Regions from separate parts of the Pantoea sp. Z09 genome, predicted to be linked through region 2. Evidence: predicted binding sites of a transcription regulator. Region 2 holds the regulator's gene; each other region holds the start of a gene.
The links. The regulator CRP, encoded in region 2, controls carbon source genes, mostly activating them, when cyclic AMP is high. The targets are predictions, from matches to a motif close to ATGTGANNNNNNTCACAT.

Region 1: yrbN (protein YrbN) is a predicted target of CRP. The motif match lies at 2,223-2,240, and genes of this name have one in related genera.
Region 3: cdd (cytidine deaminase) is a predicted target of CRP. The motif match lies at 1,595-1,612, and genes of this name have one in related genera.

Annotation. Positions count from the first base shown of each region.
Region 1 covers NZ_CP092373.1:3,391,057-3,395,321, reverse strand. Annotated here, with positions in the region: gene pnp (polyribonucleotide nucleotidyltransferase) at 1-1,125, shown strand, start outside; gene nlpI (lipoprotein NlpI) at 1,257-2,141, shown strand; gene yrbN (protein YrbN) at 2,247-2,303, shown strand; gene MC269_RS16215 (DEAD/DEAH family ATP-dependent RNA helicase) at 2,320-4,236, shown strand.
Region 2 covers NZ_CP092373.1:311,106-315,370, forward strand. Annotated here, with positions in the region: gene MC269_RS01385 (YccS/YhfK family putative transporter) at 1-515, opposite strand, end outside; gene crp (cAMP-activated global transcriptional regulator CRP) at 574-1,206, opposite strand; gene MC269_RS01395 (OsmC family protein) at 1,507-1,911, shown strand; gene MC269_RS01400 (phosphoribulokinase) at 1,969-2,838, opposite strand; gene MC269_RS01405 (YheU family protein) at 2,900-3,118, opposite strand; gene MC269_RS01410 (hydrolase) at 3,115-4,131, opposite strand; gene MC269_RS01415 (LysE family translocator) at 4,188-4,265, shown strand, end outside.
Region 3 covers NZ_CP092373.1:1,253,861-1,258,125, reverse strand. Annotated here, with positions in the region: gene metG (methionine--tRNA ligase) at 1-201, shown strand, start outside; gene MC269_RS06035 (CidA/LrgA family protein) at 466-855, shown strand; gene MC269_RS06030 (CidB/LrgB family autolysis modulator) at 848-1,540, shown strand; gene cdd (cytidine deaminase) at 1,660-2,550, shown strand; gene MC269_RS06020 (NAD-dependent malic enzyme) at 2,706-4,265, shown strand, end outside.

The sequences.
Region 1 (4,265 bases), 860 kb from region 2:
CACGGCTCCGCGCTGTTCACCCGTGGCGAAACGCAGGCGCTGGTCGCCGCGACGCTGGGTACCGCGCGCGACGCGCAGAACCTGGACGAGCTGATGGGCGAACGTACCGACAGCTTCCTGTTCCACTACAACTTCCCTCCGTACTCTGTCGGCGAAACCGGCATGGTCGGCTCGCCGAAGCGCCGTGAAATCGGCCACGGCCGTCTGGCGAAGCGTGGCGTGCTGGCAGTGATGCCGAAACAGGAAGAGTTCCCGTACACCGTTCGCGTCGTCTCTGAGATCACCGAATCCAACGGTTCTTCTTCTATGGCTTCCGTCTGCGGTGCCTCTCTGGCGCTGATGGATGCAGGCGTGCCGATCAAAGCGGCCGTTGCCGGCATCGCAATGGGTCTGGTGAAAGAAGATGAGAAGTTCGTGGTGCTCTCCGATATCCTCGGCGACGAAGATCACCTCGGCGACATGGACTTCAAAGTAGCCGGTAGCCGCGACGGCATCACCGCGCTGCAGATGGACATCAAAATCGAAGGTATCACCCGCGAAATCATGCAGGTTGCCCTGAATCAGGCCAAAGGTGCGCGTCTGCACATCCTGGGCGTGATGGAGCAGGCGATCAGCTCGCCGCGTCAGGAAATCTCTGAGTTCGCGCCGCGCATTTACACCATCAAGATCAATTCAGACAAGATCAAAGATGTGATCGGTAAAGGCGGTTCCGTGATCCGTGCGCTGACCGAAGAGACCGGCACCACTATCGAGATCGAAGACGATGGCACCGTGAAAATCGCGGCGACCGACGGTCTGAAGGCGAAAGAGGCGATTCGTCGCATCGAAGAGATCACCGCCGAGATCGAAGTGGGCCGTGTTTACAGCGGTAAAGTGACCCGTATCGTCGACTTCGGCGCCTTCGTCGCCATTGGCGGCGGCAAGGAAGGTCTGGTGCACATTTCTCAGATCGCCGACAAGCGCGTAGAGAAAGTGACCGACTACCTGCAGATGGGCCAGGAAGTGCCGGTTAAGGTACTGGAAGTGGACCGTCAGGGCCGCGTCCGTCTGAGCATCAAAGAAGCAACAGAGTCTAAGCCGCAGGGCGAAGAAGCTGTTGTGACCAGCGCGCCAGACGCAGAGTAATTCCCTGTTTGCCTCTCCTTATCCCATCGTGAATGGGAGAGGCGTTTGTGTCATCGCGAGGGCGGGAATCCTTGTGCACAGCAGCCGGATGACAGGAGCGTTATCCTAATGTTTGTATTCGGGAGTGGGAAATGAAGCCTTTTTTGCGCTGGTGTTTTGTTGCGACAGCTATCACGCTGGCAGGATGCAGCAACTCCAATTGGCGTAAGAACGAAGTTCTTGCAGTACCTCTACAGCCCACACTGCAGCAGGAAGTGATTCTGGCACGCATGGAACAAATTCTTGCCAGTCGCGCCCTGACCGATGATGAACGCGCACAGCTGTTATATGAGCGCGGAGTGTTGTATGATAGTCTTGGTTTGAGAGCACTGGCGCGGAACGATTTCTCGCAAGCGCTGTCTATCAGACCAGATATGCCGGAAGTGTTTAACTATCTCGGCATATACTTAACGCAGGCAGGCAATTTTGATGCTGCCTATGAAGCGTTTGATTCTGTACTTGAGCTTGATCCAACTTACAACTATGCGCATTTAAACCGTGGTATCGCCCTCTATTACGGCGGTCGATACAAGTTAGCGCAAGATGATCTGCTGGCGTTTTATCAAGACGATCCCAACGATCCTTTCCGCAGCCTGTGGCTCTATCTCGACGAACGTGAGATGGATGCAGACAAGGCGAAAGTTGCGCTGCAGCAGCGTTACGACAAAGCGGCCCGTGATCAATGGGGATGGAACATTGTCGAATTCTACCTTGGCGACATCAGTGAAAGCACGCTGATGGAACGTCTCAAGGCAGACGCAACGGATAACACCTCGCTCGCTGAACATCTCAGTGAAACCAACTTCTATTTAGGTAAGCACTACCTAAGTCTGGGGGAGAAAGACAACGCGAAAGCGCTGTTCAAACTGGCGGTGGCCAACAACGTCAATAACTTTGTTGAACACCGATACGCATTGTTGGAACTGGCGCAACTCGGCCAGACACAAGACGATTTATCAGAATCTGACCAGCAATAGCTGACGAACTTTCATTGCCTGAATTACCCGTTAAGTCATCATCTTCCGGGATGAGGGCTTTGCTGTTCGTCGAAACTTCTAATTTGAGCCGGTTCACACTTTTTGATGAAAATGACTGAAAATTTTCACGACGAGTTATGTAGACTGGCCGCCGCAATCTAAGAGGCACGTGTACTACATGACTGATATTCAAACCACTTTTGCTGATCTGGGCCTGAACGCCGACATCCTCGAATCACTGAACGGCATGGGCTATGTTAAGCCTTCTCCGATCCAGGCTGAGTGTATTCCTCACCTGCTGGCGGGCCGCGATGTACTGGGTATGGCGCAGACCGGTAGTGGTAAAACCGCGGCGTTCTCGCTGCCGCTGTTAAACAACATTGATCCTACTCTTCGCGCACCGCAGATCCTGGTGCTGGCGCCGACCCGCGAACTGGCGGTTCAGGTTGCTGAAGCGATGACCGAATTTTCTAAACATATGCGTGGCGTTAACGTCGTGGCCCTTTACGGCGGCCAGCGTTATGACGTACAGCTGCGCGCGCTGCGTCAGGGCCCGCAAATTGTGGTGGGCACCCCGGGTCGTCTGCTCGACCACCTGAAACGCGGCACGCTGGATCTCTCCAACCTGCGTGGTCTGGTGCTGGACGAAGCGGACGAAATGCTGCGTATGGGCTTCATCGAAGACGTTGAAACCATCATGGCGCAGATCCCGGAAGGTCATCAGACCGCGCTGTTCTCCGCGACCATGCCGGAAGCGATCCGTCGCATCACCAAGCGTTTCATGAAAGATCCGCAGGAAGTGCGCATTCAGTCCAGCGTCACCACGCGCCCGGACATCAGCCAGTCTTACTGGACCGCGTACGGTCGTAAAACCGACGCGCTGGTGCGCTTCCTGGAAGCGGAAGATTTTGACGCCGCGATCATCTTCGTGCGCACCAAAAACGCCACGCTGGAAGTGGCTGAAGCGCTGGAGCGCAACGGCTACAACAGCGCCGCGCTGAACGGCGACATGAACCAGGCGCTGCGCGAGCAGACTCTGGAGCGTCTGAAAGATGGCCGTCTCGATATCCTGATCGCCACCGACGTTGCGGCGCGTGGTCTGGACGTTGAGCGCATCAGCCTGGTTGTTAACTACGACATCCCGCTGGATGCCGAGTCTTACGTTCACCGTATCGGTCGTACCGGCCGCGCCGGTCGTGCAGGTCGCGCGCTGCTGTTCGTTGAGAACCGCGAGCGTCGTCTGCTGCGCAACATCGAGCGCACCATGAAGCTGACCATTCCAGAAGTTGAACTGCCGAACGCTGAACTGCTGAGCACCCGTCGTCTGGAGAAATTCGCCGGTCGCGTACAGCAGCAGCTGGAAAGCAGCGATCTGGACCAGTATCGCGCGCTGCTGGAGAAACTCTCTCCGCAGGAAGATCTGGATATGGAAACGCTGGCCGCCGCGCTGCTGAAAATGGCGCAGGGCGAACGTCCGCTGATCGTGCAGCCAGACGCGCCGCGTCCGCAGCGTCGCGAGTTCCGCGATCGCGACGATCGTCGTGATGACCGTCGCAGCCCGCGTGAAGCGCGTGACAACCGCGAAGGCGGCGATCGTCCGCGTCGCGAACGTCGCGACGTTGGCGATATGGAGCTGTACCGCATTGAAGTGGGTCGTGACGACGGCGTTGAAGTGCGTCATATCGTTGGCGCTATCGCTAACGAAGGCGACATCAGCAGCCGCTACATCGGCAACATCAAGCTGTTCGGCACCCACTCGACTATCGAGCTGCCGAAAGGCATGCCGGGCGATATCCTGCAGCACTTCACCCGCACGCGTATTCTCAACAAACCGATGAATATGCAGCTGCTGGGCGATGCACAGCCGCATACCGGCGAAGCGCGCGGCGAACGTCGCGGCGGTGGTCGTGATGCTGGCGGCGAGCGTCGTGGCGGCGGCAACCGTGAAGGCGGTCGTGAAGGCGGACGTCGTTTCTCTTCCGAGCGTCGCGAAGGCGGTCGTGAAGGTGGACGCAGCAGCTTTAGCCGTGAAGGCAGCCGCGGTCCGCGTCGCGAAGAGGGCGCTACCGCAGCGCCGCGTCGTCGCGAGTTCTAATCAGCCAGGCTGATTGATAAAAAGGGAAG
Region 2 (4,265 bases):
AGCTCGCGGTAGATCAGGCTCAGGGTTTCGCGCATCGGCTGCTCTTTCCACAGCCAGAACCAGAACCAGTTGAAGAGCCCGTACCAGAGCGTGCCGCCGATATAGAGCAGCGGCGGCACGTAGATCGGCATGCGGCCGATCAGGCTCAGGGTAAAGATCGCCGCCACCAGCGTGCCGGAGAGCAGCCGGCCGTGCAGCGGGCTGATTTCGCCGGTGACGCCCAGCAGCAGCGGCAGCACAAAGAGCACCGCAGGCAGCGGCACCCCTTTCAGGGTCAGCAGCTGGATCAGAAAGCTGCCGAGCGCGAACAGCGAGCCGCCAACGATCAGTCGTTTGAAGAAGCGCTTATGGGGCGTATCCAGGCCCGCGACGTTGCAGCAGGCGGGAACCAGCGAGAAGAGCAGCCCTTTTTGCAGATCGCCGAACAGCCAGCCGAGCGCGACGGGAATGCACAGCACCAGCGTCTGCCGCAGAGCATAGTTAACTTCGGGGTGGTAGATGATTCGACGCCACATCACTTCGCTAAAAGCAGTAACGGCGTGACGGTAAGATCACGCCGTGAGTGAGAGGAAATCAGCGGGTGCCGTAAACGACAATGGTTTTGCCGTGTGCGGAAATCAGATTCTGGTCTTCCAACATTTTCAAAATGCGGCCCACGGTTTCACGCGAGCAACCAACGATTTGGCCAATTTCCTGACGAGTAATTTTGATTTGCATGCCGTCGGGATGCGTCATGGCGTCTGGCTGTTTCGCCAGGTTAAGCAGGGTTTGTGCAATACGTCCGGTCACGTCGAGGAAAGCTAAATTGCCCACTTTCTCCGATGTTACCTGCAGACGGCGCGCCATCTGCGATGAGAGACGCATTAAAATATCCGGGTTCACCTGGATAAGCTGGCGGAATTTCTTGTAGGAAATTTCTGCCACTTCGCACGCGGTTTTCGCGCGCACCCAGGCGCTGCGCTCCTGACCTTCTTCAAACAGGCCAAGCTCGCCGATAAAATCACCCTGATTCAGGTAAGAGAGGATCATCTCTTTGCCCTCTTCATCTTTGATCAGTACCGCAACGGAACCTTTCACGATGTAGTAGAGGGTTTCAGCCTTCTCACCCTGATGAATCAGCGTACTTTTGGATGGATATTTGTGAATATGGCAATGGGACAGGAACCATTCGAGTGTAGGGTCTGTTTGCGGTTTGCCGAGAACCATTCGCTATTATCCTCTGTTGTAATCGTGCCCAAAACGCGGGGGGATTATTCCCTGCCAGGCGATGAAAGCTTCAAGCGTTTCCCCTAAAGGAGATTATTCGGGCCTTATTTTGCGCCAGGCGCTTGATGTGTCCCGTCTTCGTCCTTAGCAAGACGAACTATTTTCAGCACTGTTTGTAGCACAGCTTTTGCCGACTGTCTTCTGTTGTCTCGCTTCAGCAAAGGGGGGATTACTCTGGATTGCTGTTTGCCAGGCGAACGCGTACTCTGGCGGCAAACGGGCTATTCTCGAGGTGGAAACATGCAGGCAAGAGTGAAGTGGGTCGAAGGGTTAACCTTTCTCGGCGAGTCGTCGTCAGGGCATCAGATCCTGATGGACGGCAACTCCGGCGATAAAGCGCCCAGTCCGATGGAGATGGTGCTGATGGCCGCGGGCGGCTGCAGCGCCATCGACGTGGTTTCTATTTTGCAGAAAGGGCGCAACGACGTGGTGGACTGTGAGGTGAAACTGACCTCTGAACGCCGCGAAGAGGCGCCGCGCCTGTTTACCCATATCAACCTGCACTTTGTGGTCACCGGCAAGGCGCTGAGCGACAAAGCCGTGGCGCGCGCGGTGGATCTCTCGGCGGAGAAGTATTGTTCGGTGGCGTTGATGCTGGGCAAGGGCGTAGAGATGACCCATAGCTATGAAGTGGTCGCGCTGTAAAAAAGCGCACTGTATGTAAGGAGCGGGCCTTGCTACTCGCTCCCGCTCCAGACCTGGTCAGGCGATCTGTTTGCCTTCCATCAGCCGCTGCACCAGCGGTGCCATAATCAGCTCCATCGCCAGCCCCATCTTGCCGCCCGGCACCACCAGCGTATTCATATGCGAGATAAAGGATCCCTGCAGCATCGCCAGCAGATAGGGGAAGTCGATATTCTCCAGCCCGCGAAAGTGGATCACCACGAAGCTCTCGTCCAGCGACGGGATCTCGCGCGCGGCGAACGGGTTCGAGGTATCTACGGTGGGGACGCGCTGGAAGTTAATGTGGGTGCGCGAGAACTGCGGCGTAATGAAGTTGATGTAATCCTCCATTGAGCGCACTACCGAGTCCATCACCGCTTCGCGCGAGTGGCCGCGCTCGCCGGTGTCGCGCACCAGCTTCTGGATCCACTCCAGATTGACGATCGGCACCACGCCCACCAGCAGATCGACCTTTTCCGCCACGTTGTGCTGCTGCGTCACGACACCGCCGTGCAGCCCCTCGTAAAACAGAATATCGGTGTTCTCCGGCAGCGGCTGCCAGGGCGTAAAGGTGCCGGGCACCTGATTCCAGGGCACGGCCTCGTCGTAGGTGTGCAGATACTTGCGCGACTGGCCTTTGCCTGCGTTGCCGTAGTCGATAAAGGTCTGCTCCAGCAGGCCGAAATCATTAGCTTCCGGCCCGAAATAGCTGATGTGCCGCCCCAGATCGCGCGCTTTGCGGATGGCCATATCCATCTCCGGCCGCGTATAGCGGTGGAAACTGTCGCCCTCCAGCTCGGCGGCGTGCAGGCTGAGCTGCTGGAAAATCTTACGGAACGCCAGGCTGGTGGTGGTGGTGCCGGCCCCGCTGGAGCCGGTCACCGCGATAATCGGGTGTCGTGCTGACATGGTAAAGCTTCCTGTAACCTCGGGCGATGAGCATTGTTAACACGAAAAAGGCCGTGGCGCATCAGCCGCGAAATTCGCTGCGCGGCATAATGTTGACGGTTTCATGCAGTTCCGACCAGACCAGCACTACGTCGCCGCGCTCCAGCTGGCGGCGCACGTCATCGACCTTTTGCGCCAAGCTGCGCTCCTGTTCGCCGTAGTCGGTGCCTTCGCGCAGCACAAAGGCTTCGATCAGGTTGGTGAGGGTCTCGGGATCGATCTGTTGCCAGGGAATCATCATAATGTAAGCCACTGTGTGAGCCACTGCGGCACACGTTGTTCGAGCCACATCTGCGGTTGACGCAGCGTGCCGCCGACAAAACCAACGTGTCCGCCATGCGGCGTGAGTTGATAGGTTGTGCTGGCTGAGAGCTGTTCCGGCTGCGGGATCACCTCGTCAGTCATAAAAGGATCGTCTTTTGCGTGAATGATCAGCAAGGGCTTGCGCACCTTTTGCAGCAGCGGCATGGCGCTGGCGCGACGATAGTAGTCGCCCGCGTCGAGAAAGCCGTGGGCGCGCGCGGTAATGGCGTCGTCGAAATCGCGCAGGCGCCGCAGCGCCTTCAGCTGCGGCAGATCGACCGGCAGCGTGCCCGGCCAGGCGCGCAGCTTGCGCTCGGCGTTCTTTTTTAGCTGATCGAGCAGATAGCGCTGATAAAAGCGTGAAAAGCCCTGTTCCAGCTTCAGGCTGCACGGCTCCAGCAGCAGCGGCGCGGAGACGATCACCCCGGCGTCGAGCGGCGCGGCGTCGCCCAGCCTGCCGAGTAAACAGCCCAGCATATTGCCGCCGAGCGACACGCCGACCGCCGCGGTGGGCGCGTCGCCCCAGCGGGTTTTCAGCCAGCGCAGAAAAAAGGCGGCGTCTTCGGTTTCGCCGGAGTGATAGATGCGATGAAGGCGGTTCGGCTCGCCGCCGCAGCCGCGAAAGTGCATCACCACGCCGAGCCAGCCCTGTCGCTGGCAGGCGTGCATCAGCCCGTGGGCGTAAGGGCTGTGAAAATTGCCTTCCAGCCCGTGAAACAGCACCACGCGCGGCTTATGGCTCGCCTGCTGCGGATCTTCGCTCCAGGCGAGATCGACGAAGTCGCCGTCCGGCAGGTCGAGGCGCTGCCAGTGCGGCCGCAGCAGCAGACGACGGCGCACCAGGCGCGGCAGCACCGTCTGCAGATGCGGATTGCGCAGGGCGCGCGGCGGCAGAAAGCGCGTCGCGGCGTCCGGCGTAAAATTCATGTCGCCAGGGCTTGTCTGATCCATATCACACTGTTAGCTTCGTTGAGTTTGTTGTGAATTTGGGGAAGGAGCACCCGTTCATGGAACTGAGCCTGTTTTTATCAATGTTAGGTTTTCTCTGGGTCGCCGCCATCACGCCAGGCCCTAATAATATGTTA
Region 3 (4,265 bases), 940 kb from region 2:
ATTTTTTCCGGTATCCGCGCCGCCTATCCGGATCCCTCGGTGCTGATCGGCAAGATGACGATTATCGTTGCCAACCTCGCGCCGCGTAAGATGCGTTTCGGCGTGTCGGAAGGCATGGTGCTGTCAGCGGGTCCGGGCGGGAAAGATCTGTTTGTGCTCTCCGTCGACAGCGGCGCGCAGCCGGGCATGCCGGTTAAGTAAGGGGACTGGCTTTAGGGCAACAAATTTGTCGCCCTAAAGGCCAGGGCAATGTGCCCGTCGCGGGTGGCATGGACCGATCGCAAAGACGCAAAAGACGGCATCCCTGCCAGCTCGGCCTGCGCCATCCCTGGCGCAGGACGCTTTGCTCTTCGGTCCATGCCACCCGCTCGCAAGCTTCTCTGCGGTCATCAAGGGCGACAGCAATGTCGCCCTTTTTTATCCCGTGTCGCGTATGATGTTGTGCAGTGAAACCAGGAGCCTGCTATGCCCACCGTGCTGTCTCTGTGCTGGCGCTATGTGCGCGCCTTCGTCATCATCTACCTCTGCCTCTATGCCGGCAACGCCCTTGCCGTCGTGCTGCCCATTGCGATCCCCGGCAGCATCCTTGGCATGCTGACGCTGTTTGCCCTGCTGGCGACGCAAATCCTTCCCGTCGACTGGGTCAAGCCAGGCTGCCATCTGCTGATCCGCTACATGGCGCTGCTGTTTGTGCCGATCAGCGTCGGCATCATGAGCTACACCGACGTGCTGAGCGCGCAGTTCGGCCCCATTGTGGTCTCGGTGGTGGTGAGTACCTTTCTGGTACTGACGATTGTCGGCTGGAGTGCCCATAAAATTCATACGCGCAGCGTGCGGGAGAAGCCGAGTGAGTGATATCTGGTGGTCGCTGCCGCTGAGCGTCGGTGCCTTTATGCTGGCGCGTCGCATGGCGGCGAAGCTGAAAATTTCGATCCTCAATCCGCTGCTGGTGGCGATGGCAATCATTATTCCGCTGCTGCTGGTGCTGCACATCCCCTACGCGCGCTACTTCGCCGGCAGCCAGATCCTCAACCAGCTGCTGCAGCCGGCGGTGGTCGCGCTGGCGCTGCCGCTCTACGAGCAGATGCATCAAATCCGCGCGCGCTGGAAATCGCTGATCGGCGTCTGCTTTATTGGCAGCCTGACCGCGATGGTCTCCGGCACCGCTATCGCGCTGTGGATGGGCGCGACGCCGGAAATCGCCGCCACCATTTTGCCGAAATCGGTCACCACGCCGATCGCCATGGCGGTCTCCGCCTCGCTGCACGGCATTCCCGCCATTAGCGCCATCTGCGTGCTGATCGCCGGCGTGCTCGGCGCGGTGTTCGGCCATATGCTGCTCAACCTGCTGGGGATCAAAACCCGCGCGGCGCGCGGCCTGGCGATCGGCAACGCGTCGCATGCGCTCGGCACGGCGCGCGCGGCGGAAGTGGACTACCAGGAAGGCGCGTTTAGCTCGCTGGCGCTGGTGCTGTGCGGCATTATCACCTCGCTGCTGGCGCCCTTTATTTTTCCGCTGCTGCTGCACGCGATCGGCTAAAACTTTGCGAGAGATCTCGCAAAGTTGAAACGATGCAAATCTGTTGCATTGTCAGAGCGATACAGATCACATATAACCCCTCTGGCGGCAATCGGCCGCCTGATATTAACGAGGCTATCATGCATCCACGTTTCACCTCCGCCTTCGAGGCGCTGCCTGATGCTCTGCAAAGCGCGCTGCGTCCGGTGCTTGACGACGCGCAGTTTCAGGCGGCGCTGACGCCGGAGCAGGTCGCATCGCTGATGCAGCAAACTCAGCTGGACGCCGATGCCCTCGCGCTGGCGCTACTGCCGCTGGCAGCGGCCTGCGCGGTCGCGCCGGTGTCGCGCTTCAACGTCGGTGCCGTGGCGCGCGGCGTGAGCGGCCACTGGTATTTCGGCGCCAATATGGAGTTCGCGGGCGTGGCAATGCAGCAAACGGTGCACGCCGAACAGAGCGCTATCGCGCACGCCTGGCTGCGCGGCGAACGCCGTCTGGAGATCGTTACCGTCAACTACACGCCGTGCGGCCACTGTCGCCAGTTTATGAACGAGCTGAACAGCGGCACCGATCTGCGCATCAGCCTGCCCGGCCGCAGCGTCAGCACGCTGGGCGACTATCTGCCGGACGCCTTCGGCCCGCGCGATCTCAACATCACCACCCTGCTGATGGATAAGGTGGATCACGGCTATCAGGCGCAGGGCGACGCGCTGGCGCAGGCGGCAACAGAGGCGGCCAATCAGAGCCACGCGCCCTACAGCGGCTCGCACAGCGGCATTGCGCTGCGCACCACGACGGGCGCGCTGGTCACCGGACGCTACGCCGAGAACGCTGCTTTCAACCCCAGCCTGCCGCCGCTGCAGGCCGCGCTGATCCTGCTCAATATGCAGGGCGAAGCCTGCGAAAACATCGCAGCCGCCGCGCTGGCCGAAGTGGAGAACGCCACGCTGGATCAGTTTGCCGCCACCCAGGCGACTCTGGCCGCTCTGGGATGCGATCGGCTCACACGCGTCACGCTGCGCAAAGCCTGAGGCACGGCACACGCTTTTAAACACTTACAATATCTTTTATTTACAAAAGCTGTACATCGGCGAGAAATTTCATAGGATCGTGCGCCAGCAACACAAAAAAAGAACGACTGGCGTCTGAGCTTTGCCAGACAACACCGCAACCGGAGCATCAATTCATGGAACATGAGTACGAAAGTAAGCGTCCGCTGTACATCCCCTACGCTGGCCCGATCCTGCTGGAATTTCCCCTACTGAATAAAGGCAGCGCCTTCTCGCTGGAAGAGCGCAACGAATTTAACCTCAACGGCCTGCTGCCTGAAGCGGTCGAGAGCATTGAAGAGCAGGCAGAACGCGCCTGGCGTCAGTTCCAGGACTTTAAAAACAATAACGATAAGCACGTCTACCTGCGCAACATTCAGGACACCAACGAAACCCTTTTCTACCGCCTGCTCGACAACCATCTCGAAGAGATGATGCCGATTATCTACACCCCGACCGTCGGCGCAGCCTGTGAACACTTCTCTGAGATCTACCGTCGCGCGCGCGGCGTGTTTATCTCCTATCCCAACCGCGATCGCATTGAAGATATGCTGCAAAACGCCACCAAGCAGAACGTGAAGGTGATCGTGGTGACCGACGGCGAGCGTATCCTCGGCCTCGGCGATTTGGGCATCGGCGGCATGGGCATTCCCATCGGCAAACTCTCCCTCTATACCGCCTGCGGCGGCATTTCGCCGGCCTATACGCTGCCGGTGGTGCTGGACGCCGGCACCAACAACCAGCAGCTGCTCAACGACCCGCTCTATATGGGCTGGCGTCATCCGCGCATCACCGGCGAAGAGTATGATGCCTTCGTCAACGACTTTATCCAGGCGGTAAAACGCCGCTGGCCGAACGTGCTGCTGCAGTTTGAAGACTTCGCGCAGAAAAACGCCATGCCGCTGCTGCAGCGCTACCGTGACGAAATCTGCTGCTTTAACGACGACATTCAGGGCACCGCCGCCGTCACCGTCGGCACGCTGATCGCCGCCAGCCGCGCCGCAGGCAGCCGCCTGTGCGAGCAAAAAGTGGTGTTCCTCGGCGCAGGCTCCGCCGGATGCGGCATCGCCGAGCAGATTATCGCGCAGATGAAGTCGGAAGGATTAAGCGACGAAGAGGCGCGCGCCCGCGTGCTGATGGTGGACCGCTTCGGCCTGCTGACCGACAAGCTGCCGAACCTGCTCGACTTCCAGAGCAAGCTGGTGCAGAAGAGCGAAAATCTGAAAACCTGGGACACCGCCAGCGATTCAATTTCGCTGCTCGACGTGGTGCGCAACGCGCGTCCCGATATTCTCATCGGCGTCTCCGGCCAGCCGGGCCTCTTTACCGAAGAGATTATCCGCGAGATGCACAAGCACTGCCCGCGTCCTATCGTGATGCCGCTCTCTAACCCGACCTCGCGCGTGGAAGCGACGCCTGCGGATATCATCGCCTGGACAGACGGCGCAGCGCTGGTTGCCACCGGCAGCCCCTTCTCGCCGGTGAGCTGGAAAGGCAAAATCTACCCAATTGCTCAGTGCAACAACTCCTATATCTTCCCGGGCATCGGCCTCGGTGTGATCGCCGCGGGCGCAACGCGCGTCACCGACTCCATGCTGATGACGGCAAGCCGCGCGCTGGCCGACTGTTCGCCGCTGGTGAACGAAGGCGAAGGTCCGGTGCTGCCGGAGATCAAAGATATCCAGGGCGTGTCGAAG